DNA from 2 places in the Flavitalea sp. genome. Region 1 is predicted to be linked to the other one. Evidence: riboswitches for the same ligand, from Rfam matches in the RefSeq annotation. Region 1 holds a riboswitch; the other holds the start of a gene.
What was found. Region 1 has a riboswitch for S-adenosylmethionine ahead of VK664_RS07485 (trans-sulfuration enzyme family protein). Riboswitches for the same ligand answer to the same signal wherever they lie in the genome.
Positions count from the first base shown of each region.

Region 2: it holds a riboswitch for S-adenosylmethionine, as region 1 does, so the genes downstream of both, VK664_RS28705 (SusC/RagA family TonB-linked outer membrane protein) here and VK664_RS07485 (trans-sulfuration enzyme family protein) in region 1, are expected to answer to the same signal.

Region 1 covers NZ_DATHKG010000046.1:41,862-57,517, forward strand. The annotation lists gene VK664_RS07455 (homoserine kinase) at 1-614, shown strand, start outside; gene thrC (threonine synthase) at 789-2,096, shown strand; gene VK664_RS07465 (DUF2167 domain-containing protein) at 2,218-3,171, shown strand; gene VK664_RS07470 (homoserine dehydrogenase) at 3,394-4,650, opposite strand; gene VK664_RS07475 (homoserine O-acetyltransferase family protein) at 4,833-5,873, opposite strand; gene VK664_RS07480 (O-acetylhomoserine aminocarboxypropyltransferase/cysteine synthase family protein) at 5,984-7,306, opposite strand; gene VK664_RS07485 (trans-sulfuration enzyme family protein) at 7,390-8,592, opposite strand; SAM riboswitch class I at 8,779-8,888, opposite strand; gene VK664_RS07490 (porin family protein) at 9,229-9,906, opposite strand; gene VK664_RS07495 (OmpA family protein) at 9,955-10,632, opposite strand; gene uvrA (excinuclease ABC subunit UvrA) at 10,913-13,804, shown strand; gene VK664_RS07505 (5' nucleotidase, NT5C type) at 13,812-14,339, shown strand; gene VK664_RS07510 (T9SS type A sorting domain-containing protein) at 14,675-15,073, opposite strand; gene VK664_RS07515 (outer membrane beta-barrel protein) at 15,127-15,656, opposite strand, start outside.
Region 2 covers NZ_DATHKG010000181.1:34,119-49,774, reverse strand. The annotation lists gene VK664_RS28760 (SusC/RagA family TonB-linked outer membrane protein) at 1-77, shown strand, start outside; gene VK664_RS28755 (SusD/RagB family nutrient-binding outer membrane lipoprotein) at 89-1,612, shown strand; gene VK664_RS28750 (RraA family protein) at 1,681-2,601, shown strand; gene VK664_RS28745 (mandelate racemase/muconate lactonizing enzyme family protein) at 2,790-4,268, shown strand; gene VK664_RS28740 (bile acid:sodium symporter family protein) at 4,364-5,518, shown strand; gene VK664_RS28735 (RraA family protein) at 5,592-6,530, shown strand; gene VK664_RS28730 (mandelate racemase/muconate lactonizing enzyme family protein) at 6,584-7,864, shown strand; gene VK664_RS28725 (AGE family epimerase/isomerase) at 7,931-9,271, shown strand; gene VK664_RS28720 (molybdopterin-dependent oxidoreductase) at 9,281-9,973, opposite strand; gene VK664_RS28715 (DUF3592 domain-containing protein) at 10,146-10,589, opposite strand; gene VK664_RS28710 (CE1 family esterase) at 10,639-11,571, opposite strand; SAM riboswitch class I at 11,898-12,001, shown strand; gene VK664_RS28705 (SusC/RagA family TonB-linked outer membrane protein) at 12,399-15,572, shown strand; gene VK664_RS28700 (SusD/RagB family nutrient-binding outer membrane lipoprotein) at 15,650-15,656, shown strand, end outside.

The DNA of each region.
Region 1 (15,656 bases):
CAGTGGTGGCGGCGAATCATCTGCTGGGTAACCGTTTTTCAAATGAGGACCTGGTTCGGTTCGCTATGCATGGAGAAAAGCTGGCATCAGGAGTAAAGCACGCGGATAATATAACACCATGTATTTATGGTGGAGTTACATTGGTCCGTTCCATTTTTCCGCTTGATATCATCCCGCTTGCTTCACCAAAATTATATGTAACTGTTGTACATCCTCAGATCGAAGTGAAGACTTCCGATGCAAGGCAAATTTTGCGTAAGGAAGTGTTGTTGAAAAACGCAATAAGACAATGGGGTAATATTGCCGGCCTTGTTGCTGGCTTTATGAAAAATGATTTCGATCTTATTGGCCGGTCATTGGAGGATGTGATCATTGAGCCGGTCAGAAGTATTCTTATACCCGGTTTCGACGAAGTTAAAAAAACATGTAAGGAAGCCGGTGCTTTGGGCGGAGGAATTTCGGGTTCGGGTCCATCTATCTTTATGCTTAGTGTTGAAAAAGATACTGCTGAAACTGTCGAAAAAATAATGTCAGGAATTTATCAGCGGATTGGTATCGATTACAAAACCTATGTTACTACTATTAACTGCTCGGGGGTAAAAATCGTTACTTAGGAGCCCGCGGATAAAAAATTATTGATTAAGAGCCCGGGAGTAAAAATTATTAAAAGTCATTGCTAAAGAACCAGGGAATAAAAGATTATTTCTCAAAAAATTTGGAAGTAATATTCATTTCTTAAACCCTGGGGCAAAAACATTTCTTAAAAAAGTTATAAGTTAATTTCAGTCATGTTATATTATAGTACAGGAAAAATTGCGCCGCATGTAGATTTCAGGGAAGCGACTATCAACGGACAGGCTCCCGACAAAGGTTTATATTTTCCTGAATCGATACCTGTGCTCTCGCCGGAGTTACTGAATAGTTTTTCAGGAATGTCTAGATCGGCCATTGCTTTTGAAGTAATGAAACCATATGTGGGAGATGCAATTCCTGCTGATATTCTTAAGTCTATCGCGGCTGAAACTGTTGACTTCGAATTTCCATTAGTTAAGGTAGCTGAGAACATTTTTTCCCTCGAATTATTTCATGGACCAACGTTGGCGTTTAAGGATGTTGGAGCAAGGTTTATGAGTCGTTGCCTTGGTTATTTTGCAAAAACATTGAATAAGAAAATCACCGTCCTGGTAGCTACTTCCGGGGATACCGGTGGAGCTGTTGCAGCAGGTTTTGCGGGTGTGGAAGGAGTAAACGTAGTGATACTTTATCCGTCAGGCAAAGTGAGTAAGGTCCAGGAACTGCAATTGACAACCTGGGGTGGAAATATTACAGCCCTGGAAGTGGATGGTAATTTTGATGATTGCCAGCAAATGGTGAAACACGCTTTCGCTGATGATTCAATAACAAACAACCTCTTTTTAACTTCTGCTAATTCAATTAACGTAGCGAGATGGCTACCGCAGCAATTATATTATTTCTTTGCATTGCAACAATGGAAAGCTAAACAACCACCTGTCATCTCTGTGCCATCCGGCAACTTTGGTAATATCTGCGCCGGCCTGCTCGCAAACAAATCAGGCTTACCCGTAGGTCATTTTGTTGCCGCATGTAACGCGAATGACGCGGTGCCGAATTATTTCAACACGCAGGAGTATCATCCCAAAAAAGCGGTTGCAACTATCAGCAATGCGATGGATGTTGGTAATCCAAGCAACTTTGTGCGAATACTGGAGATGTTTAATAAAGATTTCCAGGAGCTGTCATCCAAGGTAACTGCATATAGCATTTCTGATGAGGAAACAACTGAAACCATAAGACAGGTTTACCTGGAAAAAGATTACCTGCTCGATCCACATGGAGCAGTTGCTTACCTGGCTTTACAAAAATATCTTTCAACGAATACCTCTTCTGAATCCGGGCAAAAAGGTATAATCCTTGAAACAGCCCATCCTGTAAAATTTTATGATGTGGTTGAGCCGATCATCAACGAGACAATCGATCTGCCACCTGCGATCAAAGCAATTTCGGGAAAACAAAAGTCATCCATTCAAATGGATAACGATTACGGTAAATTTCATAGCTATCTGCTAAGTCTTTGACAATAAAAATATCCGGTCTTTGACAAGAATACTATTAAGAGGGTATAGGGCGTAAATAAAATAGGGGGTTACTTTGAGGTACAGGAAGTTTTTTCCATTTTTACTCCCTAAACTTTATTTAATGACTCGTATTTTCGGCATATGCCTGTTGTTCCTGGTCTCCATAAATGTAAGGGCAGGAAACAATGGTGATTCAACTGAGCTACAAGCCGCAATGTGGCAAAAATATGTTGACTCGGTAAAAACAGCATTGCGTTGGCAGCACGGTACGGTTGAACTCGCCGGTGGCGTTGCAAAATTGAATGTTCCTCAAAAGTTTAAATTTTTGAATTCCGAACAATCAAAGTTCGTGGTAGAAGAACTATGGGGCAATCTTCCCCAGGAAGGAATTCTTGGTACCTTATTTCCTGCTGATACAGATCCCTTTACTGAAGGCTCTTATGTATTCATCATTTCATATGATTCCATGGGTTATGTAAAGGATGATGACGCAGAGAAAATAGACTATGCTGATATTCTGAAGGGAATGAAGGAAGACCAGGTTGAAGCCAATAAACAACGCCAGGCAGCAGGAGCATCGACAATAGAAATTATTGGATGGGCAGCTATACCGTATTATGATAAAACCAATAAGACGCTGCACTGGGCAAAAAATCTGAAAGTGGAAGGTGCCGAAGAAAATACGCTCAATTATACGGTAATGGTTCTTGGTAGAAATGGTATCCTTCATATGAATGCTGTATCAACCATGAGTGAGCTTGCTACTGTTAAAGCAAGTATTCCGGAAGTGTTAAAGATCCCTTCCTTTACTGATGGAAATGCCTATAAGGATTTTGATCCAAAGGCAGATAAGATCGCAGCCTGGACCATTGGCGGCCTGGTTGCTGGTAAGGTGCTCGCAAAGGCAGGACTTTTTGTCTTTTTACTAAAGTTTTGGAAATTGCTCCTGATCGGTATAGTTGCTATCGGGGCCTTCATCAAAAAGTTTGTGATGGGCAAAAAGAAGGAAGATGAACCATGGCCTGTTGACCAGGCAGCGGTAACAGCTCCTGTGAAAGAAGAGACTGAAAGTTAAACACATACTTCGGACGGTTAAATAAAAAAAGGGTGCACGTATTCGTACACCCTTTTTCAATATTATTCGTGTAATAATACCAGGTTAAATAAACCTGTCATCAATAACAATTCTGAGTAACTATTATAATTAACTATCCTGATTAACTATTCTGATTAACTATATCGAATGTCTGAGTTATATAACTACTGAAGAAGTCTGTTGACTATCTTACCTCTACATTTAAATTACACCAGCCAGTTCAAGGCTCTTTTTTTTCAGCTTCCTGATCTCGATATCTTCAATGATAGGTTCGGGTGCCAATATCAACGAAGTATTGTTCTCACGCCACCAGGTGTTTTCTTTCAATTCCTTGAAATGCAAAACCCCTACCAGGTACTTGCGTTCCTGCTGAGCATGCCATTCTTCGATCCATTCAAATTTTTCGCGGGGGATATATTTCCAGTCATCAAAACTGAGATAAACGCGGACATAAAAATCGTTGGTCAGCTCATGTGGTGTATGATGATATAATTTTTTATACTCGTATTTATATTGATAACGCAAAGCGGAAAGATCACTCAACACCGCTGAAGCTGTCGGAAAACTTCCGGCTCCCTTCCCATAGAAAAACTGTTTATCGGCAAACCCGCTTTCTATAACAACACCATTGTATTCGTTCTTAACAAAAGATAGCGGGTCATCCTGTTTCACAAACTGTGGTAGTACAAAGGCTGCTACCTTTCCTGTATTAAGCTTTTTTGCCTGGGCTACAAGTTTGATTTCGAAATGCTTTTCATGCGCTACTGTGGCATCACCTGCCTGGATATTCTGAATTCCAGTGAAAACAAGATTATCAGGATGTTCAACTATACCATAAGCATGGGTGAGTAAAAAGGTCCATTTATTTACAGCATCGTATCCTTCCACATCGAGTTTGGGATTAGATTCTGCAAAGCCAAGTTGTTGAGCAAGCACCAAAGCTGCTTTGAACTCGAGCTTATCCTCAAACATTTTTGTCAGAATAAAATTTGTTGAACCGTTTACAATCGCTTTTATCGAATGTAAAAGATCATTATCATAATATTCTTCGAGGTTCCGTATTACAGGGATAGATGCGCAGGCAGCCGCCTCACAGAGAAATGATTCTCCTGTTTCCTGTTGCATCTGCAAGATCTCTGGTAAATGTTCGGCAATCATTTTTTTGCTTGCACTAACTACTGATTTGTTATTCCTCAGTGCGGTAGAAACAATCTCAAATGCTGCATTTGAATCATCAATTACTTCAACGATTACATTAATATCTGCATCGTTCAACAACACATCTTTATCAGTTGTAAATAAATCGGCGGGAGCATTTCTCGGCTTGCCTGGGTTTTTTATACAAACTTTTTTTATTGATGCTTTTAGAGAGGGTGTTTGTTGGAGGACTTTGTATAATCCTTCTCCTACAACTCCGAAACCAAACAACCCGATGGTTAACTGCTTGTGTGCGTCCATGAAACTATTTATATATTAAGTGGAATCTGATTTGCAAATTTACTGTATAGATGTGCAATAATCAACAATTATAGGTAAGAGCAAAATGGATGCGCATAAGCATAATGTTGATTATCTGTGTTTTATAAAATGTGTTAAATTATTTCAATTCATTAGGGTTAACTTATAACAATGCATTTGGGTTAACCTATAACCGTTGGTACGGATTTCAATCCTGCAAAAGATGAAATAATGGGGGCAAGCTGATCGAATTCGAGCAGGAACCCATCATGGCCATATGGGGACCGGATGAGGGTAAATGCGGCTCCGGGTATTTCATCTGCCAGGAGCTGCTGTTCCTGGATAGGAAATAATATATCTGTTTCAATACCTATTGACAGGGTTGAAGCCCGGATTGACTTCAATGCGTTGGATATACCGCCGCGATCCCTGCCGACATTGTGGCTGTCCATACTTTTGCTGAGAAAATAATAGCTGAAGGCATTAAATCGTTTTGCGAGTTTTTCACCCTGGTAACGTTGGTAGGATTCGCTTTTAAAACCATCAATCAGGTTGTCATCATGTTCCGTTTGTCCCTTACCGTAGGTGTTATAGTGGCGATACGAGATCAATGCGAAGCCTCTTGCCACTTTCATGCCTTCAATGCCGGCTTCCGGGTGCTCATCCTTCCAGGTACTATCCAATTCTATGGCCAGTCTTTGCGAAGCATTAAAGGCAATTCCCCAGGGTGAATGAACAGCATTGGTCGCGATAGGAAAGATGAATTCGAACAAAGATGGTTCCTCAATGGCCCATTCAAGTAACTGCTGGCCACCCATAGATCCGCCAATTCCGACCTTTATCCTTTTGATTCCAAGAAAACTTCTAAGTGGCTGATAAGCCCTTATCATATCTCTTGGAGTAAAAAGCGGGAACCGGTGAAACCATGAATTTTGCGTTGAGGGATCAATATCCAGCGGGCCGAGACTTCCATAACAACTACCGGGCATATTAACGCAGACTATGAAATAGTGAGCAGGATCGAAGAGTTTATCTTTTCCTGTGAGGCCCGTCCACCATTCGGCCGGGTCACTGTTTGCTGTTAAAGCATGGAAGATCCAGACTGCATTATCTTTCCGTTCGTTAAGTTTACCATAAGTAGTATAAGCAAGGTGATATCCGTTGAGCGTTTCCCCGCTCTCTAAACTGAAATTCTTTTCATAACGGAAAATTTTCTGGGGCATTGGGGCAAATTTATAAGAAAGAATGTACCTGCTGCTTATTTATTGAAGCAGCAGGTACATTATATGAAAAACAAAACAGGTATTAGCTTAGACGAAAAGCAAAACAGGTATTAGCTTACCAGCTGTTTTGCAAAAACCTTTTCAAAAGCCTGTTCAAAGTCCGCTTTGATATCGTCCAGGTGTTCAATGCCTACACTGATTCTTACCTGGTTTGGTGACACACCTGCCGCGAGCTGCTCATCAACGCTCAATTGTTCGTGGGTGGTAGAAGCGGGATGAATTGCGAGTGTTTTTGCATCGCCGACATTCGCAAGATGACTTACCAGTTTTAATGAATCAATAAACTTGCTGGCATTTTCCTTGTCGCCTTTTATACCGAAATTGAGTATCCCACCAAAACCTCTTGTGAGATATTTTTTTGCAAGCTCATGGTAAGGGCTTGATTTGAGTCCTGGATATTCAACAAACTCAACCTGCGGATGTTTTTCAAGCCACTGGGCCAGGTTCAATGCGTTTTCAACATGCCTGTCTAACCGTAATGAAAGTGTTTCGATTCCCTGTAATAGCAAAAATGAATTAAAAGGTCCTTGTGAAGCTCCAAAGTCACGCAAGCCTTCAACCCTTGCACGGATTGCAAATGCAATATTTGGCAGTCCCAATGGATTTCCTTCACCAAATACATCCCAGAATTTCAATCCATGATAACCTTCCGATGGTTCAGTGAACTGCGGGAACTTACCGTTCGCCCAGTTATAATTTCCACCGTCGATAATCACACCACCTATGGTTGTTCCATGACCACCTATCCATTTTGTTGCAGATTCAACTACAATATTTGCACCCCATTCAATCGGGCGGAACAAATAACCCCCGGCACCAAAAGTATTGTCAACCACCAACGGCAGATCATATTCTTTTGCAAGCGCTCCAAACTTTTCAAAGTCAGGAATATTCAGACGTGGATTACCAATGGTTTCAAGATAAATCGCCTTGGTATTTTTATCAATGAGTTTCGCAAAACTTTCAACATTATCACCTTCCGCGAACCTAACTTCTATGCCTAACCGCTTAAAAGCAACTTTAAATTGATTGTAGGTGCCACCATAAAGATATGGGGTGGTCACAAAATTATCACCAACCTGGAGTATGTTATTCAAGGCAAGAAACTGTGCTGCCTGTCCTGAACCTGTTGCCAGTGCAGCCACTCCACCTTCCAGCGCCGCCATTCTTTGTTCGAACACATCTGTGGTGGGATTCATTATTCTTGTATAAATATTTCCGAACGTTCTTAGTCCGAAAAGATTTGCTGCATGCTCCGAATTGTCAAATCCGTAAGAAGTAGTCTGGTAGATTGGAACCGCTCGTGATTTTGTTGTTGGATCGATTTGTTGACCGGCGTGCAATTGAAGCGTTTCAAAATGAAGATTGCTCATGATCGTTGTTTTTTAGAGTTTTGAAGCAGGCGCTTTCGTTAAATGAAGATTGCTTAATAAAAATACTTATAAAATGGAGAATACTATTTTAGTAAAGTTAAAGGGACAAAAGATTCGGAACTATCCCCTAAACTGGTATTTATTTTTATTTTTTTCAGGCTCTTGTCGAGATCCGCAATCAGGTCATCCACATCCTCCAGTCCCACACTCAACCTGATCAGGCTATCGGCAACACCGGCCGCACGGCGTCTTTCGGTTGGTATTGATTTATGGGTCATTTGTGCGGGATGACAAAGCAGACTTTTGATGCCCCCCAGGCTCTCAGCCAGTTTGAACAGCTCAGTAGACGTAACGACCAGATTTGCAGCGCTTTCGGTATCATTTTTCAAAGTGAAAGATACAATTCCTCCAAATCCCTTTGATTGTTTTGCTGCAATTTTGTGATTAGGATGGGAAGCGAGCCCCGGATAAAATACCTTATCAACCGCAGGGTGAGCTACCAGCCATTCAGCAACTGCCTGGGCGTTGATACAATGTTGTTTTATCCGCAATGGCAGTGTCTCAATTCCCCGGATAAGCAACCAGCTATCGAAAGGACCTAATATGTTGCCGCAGGCATTTTGCATGAATTTTACCTTAGCGCCCAGTTCACGATCTTTTGTAATGACCAGGCCTGCAATAATATCGCTGTGCCCGCCGAGATATTTAGTAGCGGAATGTACTACAATATCAGCTCCCAGCGAAAGAGGTTTTTGCAATGCGGGTGAAGCAAAAGTATTATCCACGCAAAGTAAACAGTTATTGGATTTTGCGATACGTGCGATTGCTTCGATATCTGCAATTTTCAGTGTTGGATTGGTGGGTGTTTCAATCCAGATTAATTTTGTATTTGGAGTTACCGCATTGAAGACATTTGCGGGGTCAGTTGCATCAACATATTGAACCGTGATTCCGAATTTTTCATAAACCTGGGTGAAAAGCCTGAATGCACCACCATAGATATCATCTACCGCAATAATTTCATCGCCCGATTTTAATAATTTTAACACGGCGTCGATAGCTGCCAGTCCGCTTCCAAAAGCAAGTCCTACCGTACCATTTTCAAGTTCTGCTACGATGTCTTCGAGTGCCGCCCGGGTCGGGTTACCGCTTCTTGCATAATCATAACCTTTGTTTACACCCGGCGCTTCCTGTACAAAAGTGGAGGTCTGATAAATAGGAACGGAAATAGCGCCTGTTTGTTCGTCGACGGGGATACTGTGAATGAGCTTTGTTGAATCCTGCATTACTAAATGTTTTACTGTTTAAAAATGTTTTACCGTTTAAAGAATGATCCCGCAATCGCAGAATCAATCATGAACATTTCTTATCAGCGGACACAGCTCTATTGACCAGTTATGGCACAAAAAAAGCTCTTCCGTAAAGTCAGAAGAGCTTAAAATATATTGAAGATATTTATGAGCGTTGAATCTGACTTATCTGCCTCCCGACAGGGAGATGGAATTGGCACCTTATCACGATTGCTCGCGACAGGTTGTCAAGGCTTCCCAGGGCCATTACCCTCAGCCTTTCTAGATAAGAATGATTAAAGAACTGCGACAAAGATAGAGCAGAATTGCAAACCACCAAAAAGTTCAGCGACTTTTTCAAAAAAAAGTCTATTTAACTAGTAGACTTCTTTTATTTCATAGACTGATTGGAGAACCGGTGTTCCCCGCAAATTTATTTGTTAACAAAAACCAAAAAGTGTTGCAGGCAACTGCAACACTTTTTGGTGATCGTCACTGTTGATGATTAAGACCGATCAGCTAAGCGTCACTGTTGATGATTGAGACTTATTATCATCATTGTTAACCATTTGAAATTATCAGTCAATCGTATTGTTAACAATTGACTGATGAGCTCCTGTTTTGAAGTTATAGTTAAAATCTATATCCGACTGATAAACCGAACCCTGTGTTTGCAGCCCTGGAGTCTGTGCCTGGCATAGCATAATTATCTGGATTGATATTTACTAAACCAAGTTGTGCATTCAACTGGGCAGAAAACCGATTAGTGAATTCATATCCGAAAAGTATATTTGCGCCTGCATCAAATGGTTTGAAATAAACTACATTTGGATCAATGTCATCCGCATTAACCTTGCCCTTGAACTTAACTTTCCTGTCATCTCCATCTGTCTTGTACTTTCCGCCAATACCATAAGCAACATAAGGTCCGAAACCAACCAATAATTTACCATTACCAATAACGGGTTTATATAAAAGATTCACTGGAATCTCGATATAGGAAAGGTTGAGCGTTGGATCTCCACCAAATGCATCATTAAATTTTGTTCCCTTAGTTGAAAATAACAAACCCGGTTGTACATAAAATTCTGGTGCAATTGGTATCTCTGCATTCACTCCAACATGAAACCTCGGAACGAGTTTGTTTTCCAGCCTATCATCGCTGGCATCGCGGCCATTGATATTTTGCAAATTTAAACCGGCCCGAACACCAAAGGTTGTTCCGCCAACTTCAACGCTTTGTGACTGTGCCATAGATGCCGTCGATAATAAACCTAACGCTGCGATTGCTGCTAAACTTAATTTTTTCATATTCTGTTTTTTAAATTAATACTTTCTTTAAGTGACGATTGGAGTGACCTAACTTCCTGTACCAGATTCTTTTTTCGCGTCTGATTTCATTTTTTCATTTGCGGTGATCAGGAATTCCACACGACGATTCTGGCTTTTCCCGTCTTCGGTATCATTACCATATTTTGGTGCAGTTTCACCAAATCCTTTTGTTACAATTCTTCCTGTAGGTACACCTTTCTCGCGGAGATAACCTGCAACTGAACTTGCCCTGCGATCAGACAAGGTTTTGTTGTGTGCATCTGTTCCATCGCTGTCTGTATGTCCCTGAATCTCGATGTTAGTATCGGGATATTTAGTAAGCACATCTTTCAGTTCGTTCAGATTAGATTCAGCGGCAGATGACAAATCGGCCTTATCAACGGCGAATAGAACTTTATTGTTAAACTCAACCACTATTCCTTCGCCTACACGTTCAACCTTGGCACCTGGAACTTCGTTTTTAATTTCTTCTGCTTGTTTGTCCATCTTGCGTCCGATAACGGCGCCTGTAACACCACCGACTGCTGCACCGATGATAGCACCCATTGCAGTGTTTCCTGCGGCCCTACCGATAACTGCACCTGCTGCAGCACCACCACCGACACCAATTGCGGCACCTTTCTGGGTTTTGTTCATGCTTTTACAACCGGATAAAACAATGATTGACGAAATGAGGATTAAAAAGAATTTACTTAGTGTTTTCATATTTTTCATTTTGTTCTGACCACCATTTTCAAAGATCATACCATGTCGATCCGGCTGGGGAGGCCTCAACGTGAATTAAGTGTATATAATTGCCACTCTAAGTGTTTAAATACCCAACTACCCTAGCTTTAACAAAAAAATGCGGCTTTCATATGAACAATTTTTGTTTATCACCGGCAACAATTTCCCTGAATTTTCTACACAAAACGGCTCCTGTTCCAACTCTAATTGAACCTCTTTAAACCTGATTTGTTCGTATCTTTGCAATTCGCAAAAAATTATGGCAAAATCAAAAACAGCAGTTGTTGACAAGCTCCCGTCAACAAATGGAAATAGCATACACAATCATGAGTTAATCGAGGTATTTGGAGCCAGGGTTCATAATCTTAAGAATATAGATATCAGCATACCCAAGAACCAACTTGTAGTTATCACCGGTATAAGTGGTTCAGGAAAATCTTCACTCGCATTCGATACTATCTATGCTGAGGGTCAGCGAAGATATATGGAAAGCTTCGGGGCCTATGCCAGGCAATTCATTGGTGATATGGAGAGACCCGACGTTGATAAAATCACCGGCCTGTCGCCTGTTATTTCCATTGAGCAAAAAACAACAAATAAAAATCCCCGTTCTACAGTTGGTACGATCACTGAAGTATATGATTTCATGCGTTTACTTTATGCGCGCATTGGAGAAGCCTTTAGTTATCATACTGGTAAAAAAATGATCAAGTTTAGTGAAGAGGAGATTGTTGACAATATTTATAAAAAGTTCAAAGGAAAAAAAATAACGCTGCTTGCACCCATTGTAAGAGGGCGTAAAGGACACTATCGTGAATTGTTTGAAGACATCAGGAAGAAGGGATATGTAAAAGTGAGGGTTGATGGTGAGGTCAAAGACCTGGCAGCAAAGATGCAGGTTGATCGTTACAAAATTCATGACATCGAAGTGGTTATAGATCGCCTGGCTGTTACGGAGGAGATGCGGACCAGGGTCAGCCAAAGTGTTCAGAAGTCTCTTCAGACCGGTAAGGATCTGATGTTTTTGTTATTGAACGATGACAACAAGATTATTCAGTACTCTAAACAATTGATGTGTGAAGATACCGGGCTCAGTTATGAAGAGCCATCTCCAAATTCCTTTTCATTCAACTCGCCTTATGGAGCCTGCCCGGTTTGTAAGGGTCTTGGTAATGTTTACCAAATAAGTCTCGAGGCTATAATTCCTGATCCTTCGTTTAGTATTAACGAAGGTGCAATTGTTCCTTTGGGTGCTGAAAGAGAAAGCCAGGTATACAAGCAGGTACAGCAGTTGGCGCGCAAGCATAAGTTCAGCCTGGATAAACCGGTAAAGGATCTGAACGAAAAGTCATTAAACCTGATTCTGTATGGAAATGAAACCGGGCCTGTTGAAGACATACCTGATTTTGATGATGTGGTTGCAAACGGCGAGATATATTTAAGCGAATATGAAGGCCTTGTTCCCCAATTAAAAAGATGGTTTGCAGGTGGTACCAGTGATTCACTGAGGGAATGGGTTGAACAGTTTATGGAACTGAAGACCTGTGATGAATGCAAGGGTGCAAGACTTAAGAAAGAAAGTCTTTGGTTTAAGGTTGATGAGAAAAATATTTCGGAACTCAGCGATCTCAATCTCGATAAACTGATGAATTGGTTTGGGGGAATCGAAAAACGCTTAAATAACAAACAAAATATCATTGGTAAAGACGTCGTTAAAGAGATCAGGGAAAGACTCCAGTTTCTCCTGGATGTCGGCCTCAATTATCTCAGTCTTAACCGACCCTCAAGGACACTGAGTGGTGGTGAATCGCAGCGGATCAGGCTGGCAACTCAAATTGGTTCGCAACTGCAGGGTATTACTTACATACTCGATGAGCCAAGTATCGGACTTCATCAGCGCGATAATCATCGACTGATTAAAGCACTGACCAATCTCCGCGACATAGGTAATAGTATTATTGTAGTAGAACATGATAAAGACATCATGCTTGCATCCGATTACCTGGTTGATATCGGACCTAAGGCCGGCGCTCATGGCGGCAGGATAGTAGCTGAAGGTAAACCATCATACTTGTTAACCTTAGACACCCTGACTTCTTCATACTTAAACGGGAAACAATCAATACCTGTTCCGAAAGAAAGAAGAAAAGGAAACGGAAAAGTACTTGAGTTGAAAGGAGCTCAAGGAAATAATCTTAAAAATGTTAGCACTGTTTTCCCGCTTGGTAAATTTATTGTTGTGACGGGTGTGAGCGGCAGTGGGAAGTCGACATTGATCAACGAAACGCTTTACCCGATACTTAGTCAGCATGCATTTAATTCGAAGACTAACCCGCTGAAATATAAAAGTGTTAAGGGTCTTGAACATATTGATAAGGTAATCGAGATCGATCAAAGTCCTATAGGACGAACACCAAGATCCAATCCATCAACATATTGCGGGTTCTTCACCGATATCCGGACCTTATTCGCATCTGTGCCTGAAGCCAAGATCAGGGGATACACTGCCGGCAGGTTTTCCTTTAATGTTAAGAATGGCCGTTGTGATGTTTGTGAGGGCGGTGGTATGCGGGTAATTGAAATGAATTTCCTGCCGGATGTTTATGTGCATTGTGAGAAATGCCAGGGTAAAAGATATAACAGGGAAACGCTGGAGATCAGGTATAAAGGAAAATCAATAAGCGATGTACTTGATATGACAGTTGAAGAAGCTGTTGAATTTTTTCAGAATGTACCTTACATTTATCGAAAGATCAAAGTACTTGAGGAAGTAGGTTTAGGTTATATAACACTGGGCCAGTCGGCGGTGACTTTAAGCGGAGGTGAAGCCCAACGTGTAAAGCTTGCAACAGAACTGGGAAAAAAAGATACCGGTAAGACTTTTTATATCCTGGATGAGCCTACTACCGGTCTTCATTTCGAAGACATCCGTCACCTCCTTGATGTGTTGAATAAACTTGTTGACAGAGGTAACACTGTTCTTGTAATCGAGCATAATATGGATGTTATTAAAGTGGCCGATCATGTAATAGATTTAGGTCCGGAAGGTGGTGATGGCGGCGGTTTGATATTATTTGAGGGAGTTCCCGAGGACCTGGTTAAAGTAACAGCAAGCCATACAGGCAGGTTTTTAAAAGTAGAACTCAAATAAATGATAAATGGATAGAATTATCGTTGACATGGATGAAGTAATCGCTGACCCTATGGGAGCGATGATAGAATGGTATGAAAAGGAATACGGCAGGAGTGTAGATTGGAAAAAGATGCTTGTCGGCTCATGGGTTTTGGGTTTCCCCGAAGAACATCAGAGATTAATACTTGACAGGCTTCATTCGCCGGGTTTCTTTCGCCATCTGCCGGTGATGGATGATAGTGTACGTGTTCTGAAAGAAATGAATAAAAAGTACGAAGTTTTTATCGTGTCAGCAGCAATGGAATTTCCTAATTCATTGGTTGATAAATATGATTGGTTAATGGAGCATTTTCCATTTTTTAGTTGGAGACAACTTACGCTCTGTGGAGACAAGAAACTTATCAGCGGTGATTACATGATTGACGATCATGTAAAAAACCTGGAACATTTCAAAGGGAAAGCCTATATGTACAGTTCTGCTCATAACCTTGAAAACGCCTATTACGACCGAATCAATAACTGGCAGGAAGCGGCAGAGATTTTCCTGAAATAATAGAAGAATGAAATTATTTTAAGCACAGGATAAAATGAATATTTCAGAATATCAAATGAATCAGGATTCTAATGAATCAGGATATGAATGATTGGGATAGAATAAAAAACCTGGTGATATAAAAAACAAATAGCCGGCAATTGCTCATCGCCGGCTACTGAGGATACTGGAATCGACCAGAAGATTTTATATTTCAATAAGCTAGTGCAGGGAGTGATTATAAAAATCTTTTGTCTCGGGCACTTGATAGGGAACGGATCAGGTTTTTTGACTAACCGGATATTGGATTTATATAATTTCCCTGCCGCTTATTGATCTGTTAAGTCTTATTATATCTATCTGACTATTACCTGGCCGTTTTCAATTCGTTCATCATCGCTAAACACTTCGAACAGGTAATCGCCTTTTTGAATATTTTCAAGAACAGTTGTTTGTTTGTTTTTGATGTTGACTTGTTTGACCAGTTTACCTTCAACATCGAATATAAATAACTGGTATGCTCTGCCATAAATTCCTTTTGCTCCAAAAAACAAGACATGGTGAGTCGCATCGGGATAAAGCCTGATGCCATGTTTCCTGCTTACCTGCTGTTTTTGAATCAGGATTGTATCGCTTAGCGGTTTAGGATAGCTTTCGCTTCTTGCCTGTGCTGATAATATGATCAGCAAACAAAACAATACAAAGCTTCGCCAGCTAATGCCGCAGCAGCAATTAAGGGTTAAGGCTAGTTTCATAGTCGGTTAAGGTACAAGGGTCGGAACAGTACGGAATCTCTCGATCTCAGCAATTAGAAAACTACCGGACAACGGGTTGAATTTCCATAACGGTCACTGGACAGTCGGAATCCAAGTTTGAAACCTATTGAATAATAAGCATCATTATTGGTGGGTGTGCCTCTTTTATTTCCGGTTGTGAAACCATTCACGTTACCACCTGCAGGTATAGACTTGTTTGCCATTCTCTGCGCAAGCTGTGCTTGTGGCAAAGACATATTGCTATAGAATAATGCAGGATCGATATAGTCAGTACTTACATCATCGATATAATCAGTGAATGTTTTTCTGTGTATGATCTCAAGACCCAGATTCACTGACTCACTGAGAAAATATTTTACGCCGAAACCCATTGGAATATTTACCTGGGTAAGTTTGTATTCTTTGCGTTCGGGATACTCAGGGAATCCCTGACCTTCAGTATGTAAAGGTTGCAACGGTACCCAGTTGCCTGTAACAGGATCTTTACCTTTTGGATTAAAATGAAACATACCAATACCTATTAATCCATAGGGACGAAGTTTATGAAAGATGTCTGAGGGTT
Region 2 (15,656 bases), on a different contig from region 1:
ACAATCTTGTAGGAATGGAATCTACAGGTCTGCCTTCTACACGGGGCCTGGGTCTGAACCTTAACATTAAATTTTAATAGCCGTGCATATGAAAAAGATAATTCAATACACATTCCTGTTGACGGTGCTGTTATTCCAATTCGCTTGTGATAAGGGGCTTTCTGAACTAAATGAAAATAAAACAAACCCGGTTGCTATAGATCCGATTTTCCAATTGAATAACGCGGTCATCAATTTATCTTTCCCAGTGGCAACACTTACTTATGAAATGGGAATAGTTCAGCAGGTTATTTCACCAAATGGAGGCGTACTTGCAGGGGCAAATTTCAACCAGGATAACCGGAACCTGCTGTCGCCGATATGGCAGGCATACTATCGTAATGTTATCCGAAATACCAGGGATGTCATAGCCAACACCAAGGAATCGCCCACCCGGGGTAACCTGATGAACATGGGAAGAATTTTACAGGCTTTTGCATTTATGATTCTTACTGATACTTATGGTGACATCCCATACACTGAAGGTGGGCTCGGTTATTCTGAGCAGGTGTTCTTGCCAAAATACGATGCACAGCAGGCGATTTACACAGATATCATAAAAGAACTGACTGAAGCTTCTGCAGCACTCGACGCAGGGAAACCAACGGAAGCCGGAGATATACTTTATGCTGGAAACATCGTTCAATGGAAAAAATTTGGCTATTCGTTATTATTGAGAGCGGGCATGCACATAACTAAAGCCGATGCTGCCAAAGCAGACGCAACTGTTAAAGCTGCATTCGCCGGAGGTGTCATTACTTTGAATGCAGACAATGCAATCATGCGGCACGATGCTAACTATCTCCACCCGATTGGCAACACGCTCAATGGAACGGAAGGAGCAAATTTCTACCTGGCCAAACCATTCGTTGATCAGCTTAAAAACACAAACGATCCCCGCTTATCAGCTATCGCTATCCGTTATGTGGGTGCCAAATCCGGACCGGAGCAGGTACCAGCTGTTGGTACAACTGACCCCGCCCGGCAAATTGGGCTTGCGATGGGAAAAGACAATGGTGGTGCAACGGCCGCTGCTGCAGCGGATGGTCTTGCCAGCTATTATGAATATAGCCAGGTTGACCGGCGGAGACTTACTAAAGGAACAGTACCCGCATTTTTTGTAACCGCTGCTCAAACACTATTACTGCTTGCTGAAGCTGCTCAGAGGGGATGGGTGACCACCGGAACTGCCAAAGGTTATTACGATCTAGGCGTTACCGCACATATGCAGGAACTCGGTACCCATGATGCGAACGCTGCAGTACCGGCATCAGCAATACAACCATATCTGACAGCAAATCCATTTAACCCCCCTACTGCAATGCAACAAATAGGAACTCAATATTGGATCGTATCGTTTCTGAACGGTTCAGAAGCCTGGGCAAATTTCAGACGCACAGGGTTTCCTGCATTGGCTGCAAATCCTTATGTTGGTGACATCCCCGCTGGCACATTTATCAGGAGAATAACATATCCTCTTTCAGAAATATCAGCCAACACAACAAATGTAAATGAAGCAATTGCAAGGCAGGGCGCGGATAAAATGGACACCCGAGTGTGGTGGGACAAGTAAAAACAGTTATGAATTATGAGTTATTAGTTAAATCCCGTACATGTATTTTCAAACTAAATTTAAAACTAATGTTGAAGATCTTTTTGTTTTCACTTTTTCTGTTTGGTTCTGTAACAGTTTATTCACAGCAAGTTTCATTAACTGCCGAACAGGTAAAACAATTAACCGTTGAATGGAAGGGTGAGAGGTTTCCGGATGGTCGCCCGAAAGCCCCTGCCAAATTGATGGCAAGGTTAAAAAATATATCCATCGAAGAAGCCTGGGGTTATCTCCGTAACAAAGGTTACCAGAATCAATATGAAGGTGAATGGACAATTATCCGTCCTGATTCAGTGATGGTTGGACAAGCAGTTACTGCCCAGTATATGCCGATGCGGGCAGACTTCGATAAAGTGATTAAAGACAAGGGCAAGGAAGAAAAAAGGGTGGGAGCACCCAATTCATGGCCTATTGATGTTTTACAGGAAGGAGATATTTATGTTGCAGACAGTTATGGTAAAATAGCTGATGGTACCCTGATTGGCGACAACCTTGGTAATTCTATCTATGCAAAAACACATAGAGGAGTTATCTTTTATGGTTCGGTAAGAGACGTTGAAGGCTTGCTTGCCATCAAAGGATTCAATGGTTGGGTAAAAGGAATTGATCCATCTTATATACAACAGATGATGCTTGCGGGAATCAATCTTCCGGTGCGGATTGGCCGCGCCACCGTACTTCCCGGAGATGTTGTTCTTGCAAAAAAATTCGGAACCATATTCATTCCGCCTCATTTGCTCGAGGATCTGGTGATAAATTCTGAGTTCATCCAGTTAAAGGATGCATTTGGTCACCAGCGACTCATTGAAGGAAAATACACACCTGGTGAGATAGATCAGCAATGGACTGATGCAATCAAAAAAGATTTCCTGCAATGGTTGTCTGAACGAAAGAACCTTCCCATGACCAGGAAAGAACTGGATGATTTTATGAAGGGCCGCACCTGGTAACGCGGGAACCCGGAATCAATACTAACTCAACACCGAATCACCACCGGGACCAACACTGAACTAACTTCTGAATCACCACCGGGACCAACACTGAACTAACACCTGAATCAACATCTTAAACGATATCGAATTAATATTCAAATCAACATTCGAATCAACCTGTTATTAACGCCATAAATTAATTTTTCATGACACCATCACAAAAATTTCTTCAGAAACTTGGTTTGAAAGATGATCAGCCGCGACCTGATCTGGATTTTAAAAATGATACTTATGAAAATGGACGCAGGAACTTTCTTAAGATGTCAACACTTGGTGGGATTAGTCTCGGTGGTGCTTTGATTGCTTCGCCTATTGAAGATATACTCGCACAAGCCACTCAGAAAGTAAACCGCAACTCAAAACCATCAGAGTTAAAAATTACGGATATGCGGTATTGTGTAACCACTGTGTTAGGACGTACCGCAATTATACGGATCGATACAAACCAGGGCATATATGGTCTCGGGGAAGTAAGAGATGGGGCTGATGTAAGATATGCACTGATGCTCAAGAGCAGGATACTTGGTCAGAACCCATGCAATGTGGAAATGATTTTTAAATCTGTTAAACAATTTGGAGGACAGGCAAGACAGGCGGGCGGGGTTTGTGCCGTAGAGATGGCGCTATGGGACCTTTGTGGTAAAGCTTATAACGTGCCTTGCTGGCAATTGCTTGGAGGAAGATACCGGGACAAGATCCGCATGTATGCCGATACTCCTGAATCCCAGGACGTGGAAGAGTTTAAAGCAAAAGTTAAATACAGGACAGTGGACCAGGGATATACCTGGCTCAAGATGGATGTGTCTATCGGGATGTTGCGTAATATCCCGGGAACCCTTGTAAACAGTGCATTCTGGGGCCAGGGCCTTGCACAGTGGAACGGCGATTATATGTCTTATGCAAACGCCGCACATCCATTTACAGGTATACAGATAACTGAAAAGGGTCTTGAAGTAATGGCCAAACGCGTTGCGGATGTCCGGGCCGTTATTGGGCCAGAAATACCACTTTCAACCGATCATTATGGTCACTTTGATCTGAACAACATGATAAGGTTTGGTAAATCTATTGAGAAATACCGGCTCGCCTGGCTTGAAGATATGGTTCCCTGGCAGATGACCGAACAACATAAAACCATTACCGATGCTTTGGAGACACCGACATTAACTGGTGAAGATATTTACCTGTTGCAAAATTTCAAACCTTTGATCGATTCACATGCCGTCGATATTATTCATCCGGATCTTGCTTCATCAGGTGGGTTACTTGAAACAAAAAGAATAGGAGATTATGCGGAAGAAAAAGGTATAGCTATGGCGATGCACCAGGCCGGAACCCCGGTATCATTTATGGCGAATGTACATTGCGCAGCGGCCACTCAAAACTTCCTGGCCCTGGAACATCACTCGGTCGATCTGCCATGGTGGGAAAGCCTTGTGAAAACAACAGACAACAGGAAGCTTATTGACAAAGGGTTTGCGCCCTTGCCGCTGGAAGCGCCAGGACTCGGCATCGAACTAAACGAAGAAGTAGTTAAACAACATCTGCATGCAAAAGATAAAACATATTTCGCCCCAACACCGGACTGGGACTCTTTGAATTCACATGACAGGACCTGGAGTTAATGGTGCATGCTGAATTTTATTTACGGTTCATTTCATCGTTTTTAACCGAAGTCTGGCATTACCATATTCAGGCTTTATTAAGCGTTTAACAAAATATGACTAAAGCTGCAAATGCTTCCTATCGTGTTTTTTATGGGTTAGCAGCACTGTTTTTCGTTTGCTGGGTGGTGATCACAATTATGGCAAAACACTATCTGGCCGGATGGTTCCTGATGTTATCCCTTGTGAGTGTAGCCATCGCTTTCCGTGGCAGCAGAGTGCTGAAAGGCTTATCATTTACCATAATCATTTTTGGAGTCGTTAGCCTTGCTATGTACTATCCCCAGTATTTTAAAACGATTGGCGACTTTAAACTTTCGGGATTGATAGTTCCGTTGTTACAGATCATTATGTTTGGTATGGGAACAGAACTTAGTCTGAAAGATTTCAATAATGTTTTGCGAATGCCCAAAGGTATAATAGTTGGAATAGTTTGTCATTACACCATTATGCCTTTGATTGGATTTGCGATTGCAAATCTTTTTGATTTTCCAAGTGAAATTGCGGCGGGCATTATCCTCGTTGGGTGTTGTCCCAGCGGTCTTGCATCCAATGTGATGTCTTACCTCGCGAGGGCAAACCTGGCTTTATCAGTATCGGTAACAACTGTATCTACACTGCTGGCGCCATTTTTAACGCCCTTGCTTATGCGCTTATTAGGTGGTGGTTTTGTTGAAGTTCATTTCTGGGATATGATGTGGGACATTACAAAGATTGTGATTATCCCAATTGCAGCCGGTCTTGCATTTCACTACCTGGTGAGGGGTAAGTTTGGCTGGCTTGATAAAGCTATGCCGCTATTGTCCATGGCAGGAATTGCGCTGATTATTATGGTAATTACTGCTGCAGGACGCGATAGCCTGCTCAAGGTTGGTGGCTTGCTGATTATTGCAACCTTTATACACAATGTTGCCGGTTTTATACTTGGTTACTGGTCGGGCCGGCTATTAAAATTCGCTGAACGCGATTGCAGAACAATTGCACTGGAGGTGGGTATGCAAAATGCTGGCCTGGCATCTGGCCTGGCCCTCACCATGGGTAAACTTGCTACCGTTGGCCTGGCCCCGGCAATTTTCGGTCCGATGATGAATATCACTGGTTCATTTCTTTCGAGCTGGTGGCATAGCCGTTTACCCGAAGATGATATTGATCCGAATTCTGTTGAACTGCAAACCGCTGATCGGAACATAACTACTGCTGGTCCCAGGTAGAGATTTGAATCGCATAAACCGGGGCAATCCGGCTTCCGGCTAAACTGGTGACCGGCGACAAAAACATAATTATATGAATAAAAAAATAATAATTGCCTGTCTCCTGGTATCAACTTTTGTAGTTGATCATATACAAGCACAGCAAATCTCAAAAGAAGAATTAATTTTCCTCACCCCGGAATGGAAGGGGGAGCGATTTGCAGATGGGCGGCCAAAAGTGCCCGATGCAATTCTAAACCGTATACGCAAGGTGAGCCAGGAAGAAGCATGGGCAGTAATGAAAAATGAAGGATATGGATACCAGGTTGCTGAGAACTGGCAACAGATAAATCCAGACAGTGTACTCGTGGGGCGGGCGGTGACGGCGACATTTATGCCAGCCAGGCCAGATGTTTGGAGTGCGATCGATGCGAGGGGTAAAAAGGCCGGTAAACGTGGTCAGAACAGCTGGCCGGTCGATCTGCTCGTTAAAGGTGATGTATATGTTGCTGATCAGTTCGGGGCTCATCGCAATGGTCCTACCATTGGTGATAACGTTGGCAATGCTATCTATGCAAAAACAGGTAACGGTATTGTATATGATGGTGCCATCCGCGATATCGAAGGCCTGAAAGAAATAGGGGGATTTACTTCTTATTTTACCAGTTATGATCCTTCATATCATAATCCAACCGGCGATCTAAATACCATGATCATCGGCATAAATCAGCCAACACGTATCCGCACCGTCACTGTTATGCCAGGAGATATCGTTTTAGGTAAACAGGGAATAGTAAGTTTTATTCCACCACATCTTGCGGAAAAAGTTGTAAAGACCTCCGAGATCGTAAGGTTGAGAGATATGTTCGGACATCTCCGTTTAAAAGAAGGTAAATATACAGCCGGGCAAATAGATTCCAGATGGACAGACGAAATTGAAAGAGATTTTTCAAAATGGCTGAATGATCATATCAACGAATTGCCGGTACCAAAAGAACAGGTACAGGAATTTCTGAAAGCCAGGACCTGGTAAAAAAAGCTTTAGAGCCTGGAACATTATACCGCTCACAATTTAAATCCGCTATTATGTCGCATTCGCCATCCAGAAGATCTTTTCTTTCAAAAATCGCTATGGCTTCTGCGCTTGCATCCATAGCGCCTTTTGCACTTTTTGGGAAAGGACTCGAAGATGCTGTTGAAAAAACGCCATTCGCCTCGCCCCCGGCAGATCTGAAAATAACGGGTGTAAAATGTGGTTATATCCGCGGATCGGTATTTGTAAAGATTTATACAAACCAGGATATCTGGGGTTGTGGTGAAGGCGTTGACGCAATACCCGGTACCTATCACCTGGTTAAAAATTTTGGTGCAAGACTAATTGGTAAAAGTCCATTAAACGTTCACCGGCTTTTTGAAGACATAAGAAGATCAGGATTTTTCCAGGGCGCACAGTCGGGTATGTATATAGCTGTATTGTCTGCCATTGAAACAGCGCTCTGGGATCTGGCAGGTAAATCGCTGGGCCTGCCTGTTTACCAGTTACTCGGTGGTAAGTTTCGGGATAAGATCCGTGTTTATTGCGACACTGCCCTGTACCAGAGAAACCTGCCCACTCCGAAGGACTTTGCAGAGGCAGCATTAAAATCAAAAAAAATGGGTTTTAATGCCATCAAGTTTGACCTGGACCAGGCTAATGATCCCAACAAATATGATGCATATAACTGGACAGCAAGTCCGGCTGAACTACAACGCATGGTTGATCAGCTTACAGCTGCCCGTGAAGCGGTGGGACCTAATATTGACATTTGTGCGGATATGCATGGACGTTATGATGCGGTTACCGGCCAACAGATAGCAAAACGAGTGGAACATCTTAACCTGATGTGGCTGGAAGAACCCATACCTGCTGAAAATCCGCAGGCATATAAGCTTATAACTGATTCAACCAGTACTCCTATTTGCGCCGGCGAAAATCATTATCTCGCTCATGGGTTCCGTCCACTGCTCGAAATCGGAGCCGTAGATATAGTAATGCCCGATCTGCAGAAGGCGGGTGGGTTGGGCGAGGGGCAGCGGATTGCAAACCTGGCCAACCTTTATTATGTTCCCTTTGCACCACATATGGTAGCTTCATTCCTGGGCGCAATGGCCTCGGCGCATGTTTGTGCTTCAGTTCCTAATTTTATGGTACTGGAATGGCAATCATATTTTCATACAGAACCTATGTTCAAAGAGATAATTACTTATGATGGTGAATGGGTGAAGGATAGTTTTATAACGCTTTCAACAAAGCCAGGTATCGGTGTGGAAATAAACGAAGAAGGTATGCGAAAATATGCCATCAAGGACACGCCCTTTTTTGAATGATGAAGATTTAATGAATATCTGAATGATTATTTGAATGATATATTTGAATGAAATAAAGGTAGCCTTATGAAAAGAATTGTTATTCTTATTTCAATATTTTATTGCTCGGTTTGTTCCTGTTCCATTTGTTTTTCTCAAACAAGACAATCTTTTGATTCAGTGCTGTCTCAGATGAAATTCTCAGCAAAAAAAGAATTGCTGGATGTTTATTATCCTAAAAACATCGACACCTTATATGGAGGATACCTGACCGACTTTTCATTTGAATTTAAACCTGCAGGCAAACAGGACAAGATGATTGTTACGCAGGCCAGGCATGTCTGGACTACTTCAAAGGCAACACTATTTTACAAAGACACCAGTTACCTGGCAATGGCGCGACATGGTTATTTTTTTCTCAGAGACAAGATGTGGGACAAACAATATGGCGGATTTTATACACTTGTAAACAGGAAGGGTGATATGATATCCGAACGGAAGGAGGCATACGGGAATGCCTTCGGTTTATACGCGCTCGCAGCATATTATAAAACCTCCCGTGACCCCCAGGTACTGGAACTCGCAAAAAAAGCTTTCGGCTGGCTCGAGAAAAATAGTCTTGACCCTGTATACAAAGGCTACTATCAACACCTGGAAAGATCGGGGAAACCTATTCGCCGCGATTCGGGCACACCGCTTGCATCTGATCTTGGTTACAAGGATCAGAACAGTTCCATTCATATACTGGAGGCCTTTACTGAGTTGTATGCTGTTTGGCCCGATCCGCTTTTGAAAACAAGGTTACAGGAAATGCTCTTATTGATTAGGGATACGATGGTTCATCCCAAAGGATATCTGCAGTTATTTTTTACACCCGAATGGAAACCTGTTTCGAATAAAGATTCAACCCGGGATATAATACTTCAGCGACGATCCCTGGATCATGTTTCATTCGGACACGATGTTGAAACTGCCTACCTGATGATGGAAGCCACGGAGATCCTCGGTAATCACGATGATAAAAAAACACTCGCTATTGGAAAAAAGATGGTTGATCACTCATTGCGCAATGGCTGGGATCACGCACTGGCAGGTTTTTATGACCAGGGATATTATTTTAGAAACAGTGATACCATCAGCATCATCAAACAAAGTAAAAACTGGTGGGCCCAGGCCGAAGGATTAAATACCCTCATGATATTTTCGCAATTGTATCCTTCCGATAAACTGAACTATGCAGACAAATTCCTGGAATTATGGAATTATGTTCAGTTGAATCTTATCGATCATGTACATGGTGATTGGTATGAAGAAGGGATAGATCATGATCCCGCCAGAAAAACCTCGGCCAAATCACATATCTGGAAGGCGACTTATCATAATTTCCGGTCATTGAGTAATTGTATACGAATGCTCGAAAAGAAATGATTTAATAAACTACATATACCGGTCATTGCGCCACGGGTATGCAGTATTCGAATATCCATTTCTTTCCCAGAAACCTAATCTGTTATGTGTAAGAAATTCAATCCGGTTTATCCATTTCGAGCCTTTCCAGGCATAAAGCTGCGGGGTAATCATTCTTACCGGCCCGCCATGTTCCTTTGGTAAAGGATTATTTTCTGCAATATGCACCAGCAGTACATCAGGTTTAAGCGCTTCTTCCAATGATATGTTAGTCGTGTATTCATCATAACCATAACATAAGATATGAGTGGCCGTATCTTTCACCTGTACCAATGCTGCCAGATCCAGCAGTCGGACACCTTTCCAGCTCATATTCAGTTTTGACCAGGTGGTTACACAATGAAAATCGGAGACATCTTCTGTTTGTGGTAAGGCCATAAAGTCCTCCCAGTTTAACACAACAGGATGATCAACTGCACCGTTCAATGTAAGCCGCCACTCTGTATTTGAAATTTCAGGTTGTGTACCAAGATCGAGGACCGGCCATTTTTTTGTTACAGTCTGGCCAACAGGAAGCTCTGGCATCCCGTGCCTGTTTGGTTTACCTGAACCGAGAGGCTTTGAATCAGAAACAGAAGGTGTGTCCCTGATTTTATCTTCGAAGCGGGCCTTTAATTTCATTCTGGCTTCGACAATTCGATGTAGTTTTTCGGAGTCTCCCATGACCATTTTAATATGAGTGATGAGTGATGAGGAAGAAAATTATGAATTATGAGTTATGAATTATGAAACGAATTCATAGGACTTATGAATGATTTGTGAATAAAATACTGGCACAGACAAAATTAAACAATTTTAGGGACTTGATTTCTTGTAGTGAGCTAGCCCACTATTGCTATGCACTGTGCAGGAATATGAATGGCTTCTTTTTTGAAAGCCTGATATCATTATTATGTGGAACGATATGGCGATTGAGGAAAATGACCAGTAATACCAACAAAGGTATACCACCGGCAAGCAGGGTGCCAAGCCAGATAGAAAGAAATGTATTTAATCGGGCATCAGCGGGATTTGCAGTGTTGTAACGTACTGGTGCCAGGTCGCCTGGTTTATAACTGATATTTGCACTGCTGTTAAACCAGGTCGTGTCTGCATCATGTTCAAAATAAAATACCGAATAGGTAGAACGAAGCATGTCACCGGCATTACCCATTCCCTCGAATGACATTACCCCGGTTGTTGTTTTCGTTTTTGAGATCCAGATCAGTTTATTGATCAACAGTGGCACAGCAATGAGGCTTGCTATTGTCAAAACAAATACTGAGCGTCGTATTATCATTGAATTACAAATTCAGGTTGCAAGTAAAGTCAGCACTATTTCAGTACTATTAAGGTAACTGAAATTGTTGAAAAAAATCCCATAGCAGGTCGTTGGCTTTTATAACTTTTGAAGGCGAATCTCCTAATGCACTTCCCGGCTCTCCTCCCGGCCATGCATGTGCGCCATCTTTGGTAAGATAATAATTGATATTAACCTGGTTCAGGCAATCGGACCATTTGAAAAATGTGTAACCAGGATTATCCGCAACTTTTTGTGCCTTGGTTCCGCAGGCATTTATGGCCGACCACACATTCAATACTGAATCAACCGGAGCAAAATAGGCTTTCGAAACACCATCGCCGTATCCACCCTTATAAGGAACATTCTTGTCATTAACCGAATGCATATGAAGAACGGGGACCGGTCTGGATGAATCGCAGGGTTTTGTAACCGACATACTGCAAGCGTTTGGTGCAATAGCTGCAATCTTCCACGCAAGTTCGCAAGCCAGTCGGTAAGCCATGAGACCACCATTTGAATGCCCGGTAGCGTAAACTTTTTTTGGATTGATTTTATAATTCCTTACAAGAAGATCGATGAGTTGACTGATGAATTTAACATCATCGATATTTTTTTCGACAGCATAATCGCAACAGCTTCCACCATTCCAGGTTTGTGCTTTCAAAATACCCGTGCTCTTTACGCCGTTTGGATAAACAACAATAAAATCAGAGGCATTAGCTTTATCGGTGAGACCTGTTGAGCTTTCAAATTGTTCAGCGTTTCCTCCACCACCATGCAAAGCAATCACCAGCGAAAGCTCGTTTGATTCATAATAAGATGGCGGCAGGTTTAACAGGTAGGTCCTTTCCAGGCCGTCAACGCTTATGGTTCCCGTAAAACGAAAAATCTTTTGAGGCGCCGGTGAGTCTTTGCCACACCTGATACATAAGACGCTGATAACCATAAATATATGGTATATAATTCGAATTTTATTCATGTTTTGGTTTATGGACAGATATTTTAGGGGTCATCGTCGTAATATAGACTTACAAAACGTCGCAGCGTTTAAATGTTATATGATTTTTTGTTCCATGTGCGGTTGTTTTAGGTATGCTTGTAGCGCTGGTTGCGAAAAAAGATCTCGGTAATTAACTGCATTTCAATAGTCAGTAATTTTTCAACAGTCAGTAATTGAACAATATCAATCACAAAATTCGCGGAAAGAATAACTGTAAACTTTTCTTGAAAATTTATTTTTGATAAACCCTATGCTTTTTATAGACTGATAAGATTTCTGTATTATCTTTGCGCTAGTTCTTACAACACTTATCAAGAAAGGCTGAGGGAATGGCCCTGCGACGCCTTAGCAACCGTCCATGATTGGAAATGGTGCTAATTCCATCCCCTACGTACGGGATAGTTAAGTCAGAAGTTTTGCATTAAATATGTCAACATAACAAAGCACTCCTGATTAACGGGGTGCTTTTCGTTTTTAAATGCTCCCTGTACATTGATAAGGAAAAAGAATCAACGATTTGCCAGGCCTGTGACTCAAACAGTGTAAAAAAACAACGATGACAACTTTTAATGCCTATCAACAGTGCTCCAGTAAATTACCTGTGTACATTAAATCGCTTAAACGCAGCTCAATGCGTTGTTGTTGCTGTTTATCGCGACACTAAAGTGATGATGTAATTTATTCAAATCTCGTTTATTGAATTTTTGAAAATTGGTTTGGTACCGCGGGTAAGTTATTACCATGCAGGAAGCCATTTGGCACAGCTATGCCGGTATCGGACAATCAAACTATTAACCAGGTTTACTATGTTTAAAACAATTAGATTTTTTATTCCAATCTTATTATTGCTATTTACCAACGTTCTTGTGGCACAAACAAAAACGTTAACCGGAACGGTACGTTCCGCCGCAGGTGAGTTGTTGGTGGGTGTAACTGTAAAGGTTAAGAACAGCCAGCAAAATGTTCTTACTGATGCACAGGGTTTATTCACTATTACTGTTTCTTCGAATGACCAGCTGGTATTTTCTTATATTGGGTTTCAGACCAGTGAGATCAAAACGGAAAACATTAACGCTCCGCTCCAGATCGTTTTACAGCCCGGCGACAACGCCCTTGATGAAGTTGTAGTAACCGCACTGGGAATCTCCAGGCAAAAGAAATCACTTGGCTATGCAGTACAGGAGCTTAAAACAGAGGATATCGCAGAAGTAAAGACACCTAACCTGGTAAATGCACTTGCTGGTAAAGTTGCCGGGGTAAGGATCACGAACAGCCAGGGTGATATGGGATCATCAAGGATTGTTATTCGCGGGGAAACTTCTATTTCGGGCAATAACCAGCCTCTATTTATTATCAACGGCATTCCAGTTGACAACTCTCAATTAAATTCCGGTGGTGCACGGGATTATGCAAACACAATCTCAGATATCAATCCTGATGATATTGAATCTATAAGTGTATTGAAGGGCCCGAATGCTGCCGCACTTTATGGATCAAGGGCCGCTGCCGGTGTGATCCTTATCAAGACAAAAACAGGCAAAACCAAAAAAGGTTTAGGCATTACGGTAAACTCAAATGTTGTTTTTGAAAGTTTGCTTACACTACCGGAATACCAGAATTCTTATGGCCAGGGCTCTGAAGGAAAGTTTAGTTATGTGGATGGAAAAGGAGCAGGTATAAACGATGGAGTTGATGAAAGCTGGGGGCCAAGACTTGACGGAAGACTAATCCCACAGTTCTATTCCAAAGGTGAACCGGTTCCATTTGTTGCTCATCCTGATAACGTAAGAGATTTTTTCAGGACAGGTTATGTAGCTACCAATGGGATTTCAATTGCAGACGCAACCGAGAAAGTTGATTATCGTGTTTCATTTAACAATCTGAAACAAGAAGGAGTAATACCGAACTCCGGGCAGGGCAAAAATTCATTTGCGTTAAATACTACGCTCCGGGTAACTCCAAAGCTCGCTGTTACTGTCGATGCAAATTATAGCCGTCTTGCTTCAGACAATCTTCCCGGAACAGGTGGTACCCGTGCAACAAGCACGATGCTGCAATACACATGGTTCGGAAGGCAGGTTGATATAAACCGCCTGAAACCATATCGTGATGAAAATGGTGTTCCTTTCAACTGGAACAATAGCTATTATAGTAATCCCTATTTTATTGCTTATGAAAACACAGTTGAACAAAGACGAAACCGTTTGATAGGTAGTGTTGCCCTGAATTATAAAATAATTGAAGGTCTGAGTTTTAATTTCCGTTCCGGTACCGACTATTATAATGATCGCAGGAAAATAAAAGTTGCTTATGGTACAAACGGTGCTCCTTTTGGATCGTATTCTGAAAGCGCGTTTACAGTAAATGAAACAAATACTGAAGGAACGTTTAATTATGATAAACGCATCAACAAGGATTTTACCGTTGAAGCACTTGCAGGTGGTAATATCAGGTCACGCTATATTGAGCAGAATGACCAGAGCGCTCCAAGGTTGGCTGTGGCTGGTCTTTACTCATTAACCAATTCAAGGGATCCTTTAATATCATCTAACAACTATAGCAAGCTCAAGTCTTATAGTGTATTTGGTTCTGCGCAGTTAGGCTTCAGGAATTATTTGTTTTTAAACGTAACTGGCAGGAACGATTGGACGTCTACCTTGCCCGCAGCCAACCGTTCTTACTTCTATCCTTCATTCAACGGTAGCGTGGTATTAACGGAAGCGCTCCAGATCCAAAGCAACGTTCTCAATTATGCTAAGATCAGGGGTGGCTGGTCGAAGGTTGGTAAGGATGCCGATCCATATAGGTTGCTTAACACATATGTGTTTGGAGCACCTTATGGAGCTTACCCACAGCTTAATGCATCCACAGCTTACCTGAATCCGGATCTTAAACCAGAAACAACAAATTCAACTGAACTTGGTGCTGAAGCAGTTTTATGGAATAAAAGGGTAAAAGTTGACCTGAGTTTTTATAACACAAACAGCTATGACCAGATACTTAGTGTGGATGTAAGTCCTGCCACAGGCTACCGCTCCAAGTTGCTCAATGCCGGAGAGATAAATAACAAAGGGTTTGAAGTTCAATTAGGAATTACACCTGTCAAAAGCCAGTTCACCTGGGATATCGACCTTAATTACGCATTGAACAGATCTAAGGTGATAGAACTCGACCAGGAAGGGTTGCTTCAGAATTATGTGATCGCTACTAATTCAGCCCAGGTCATAGCGGCAGTTGGTCAGCCTTATGGAACCTTATTTGGGAACGCGTTTCTAAGAGATGATGCAAACAATATTATTGTAAATGCAACCGGTACTCCAAAAATAGATCCGACGAAAAGAGTTCTCGGGAAATACACTCCTGATTGGATCGGCGGTATAAGCAACACTTTTTCTTTTAAAGGCTTTAGTCTTGGAGTGTTGATAGATGGAAGCTTTGGAGGTTCCATATACAACGGCACTTTTGCAACGGGCACGTATACAGGTGTGCTCGCATCCACCTTGCCTGGAAGAGGAGCCGAGAATGGTGGTTTGTTTTATTACTATCCCGGCAATAACAAAGCAAATGGTACAGTTAAACTTGAACAGGGCTCCTCTGCACCTGCAGGCGAAACCGTATACGACGATGGTATTATATTTAACGGCGTAACCGAAGACGGGAAAGCAAATTCAAAAATTTTACCGGCTCAACAATATTATAAGTCGTTCCGCACAATCGATGAAGCGAATATTTTTGATGCTTCTTATGTAAAGCTGCGTGAAGTAAAGCTGAGTTATAATCTTCCTGTAAAATGGATTCGTTCGATAGGTCTTGTCGGTGCTTCAGTGTCACTGGTTGGCCGGAATCTTTATATCATACATAGAAACGTTGATGACATCGATCCGGAAGTGGCTTTCAATACAGGTAATGGCCAGGGATTGGAAAGTCTCTCAAATCCAACAACACGCAGTTATGGATTTAATATCAACCTTAGATTCTAATCAAACCAGCATTACCGGATTCAAATCAACATCACCGAATTCAAAACAGCATCACAGAATTCAAAACAGCATCAATCATGAAAA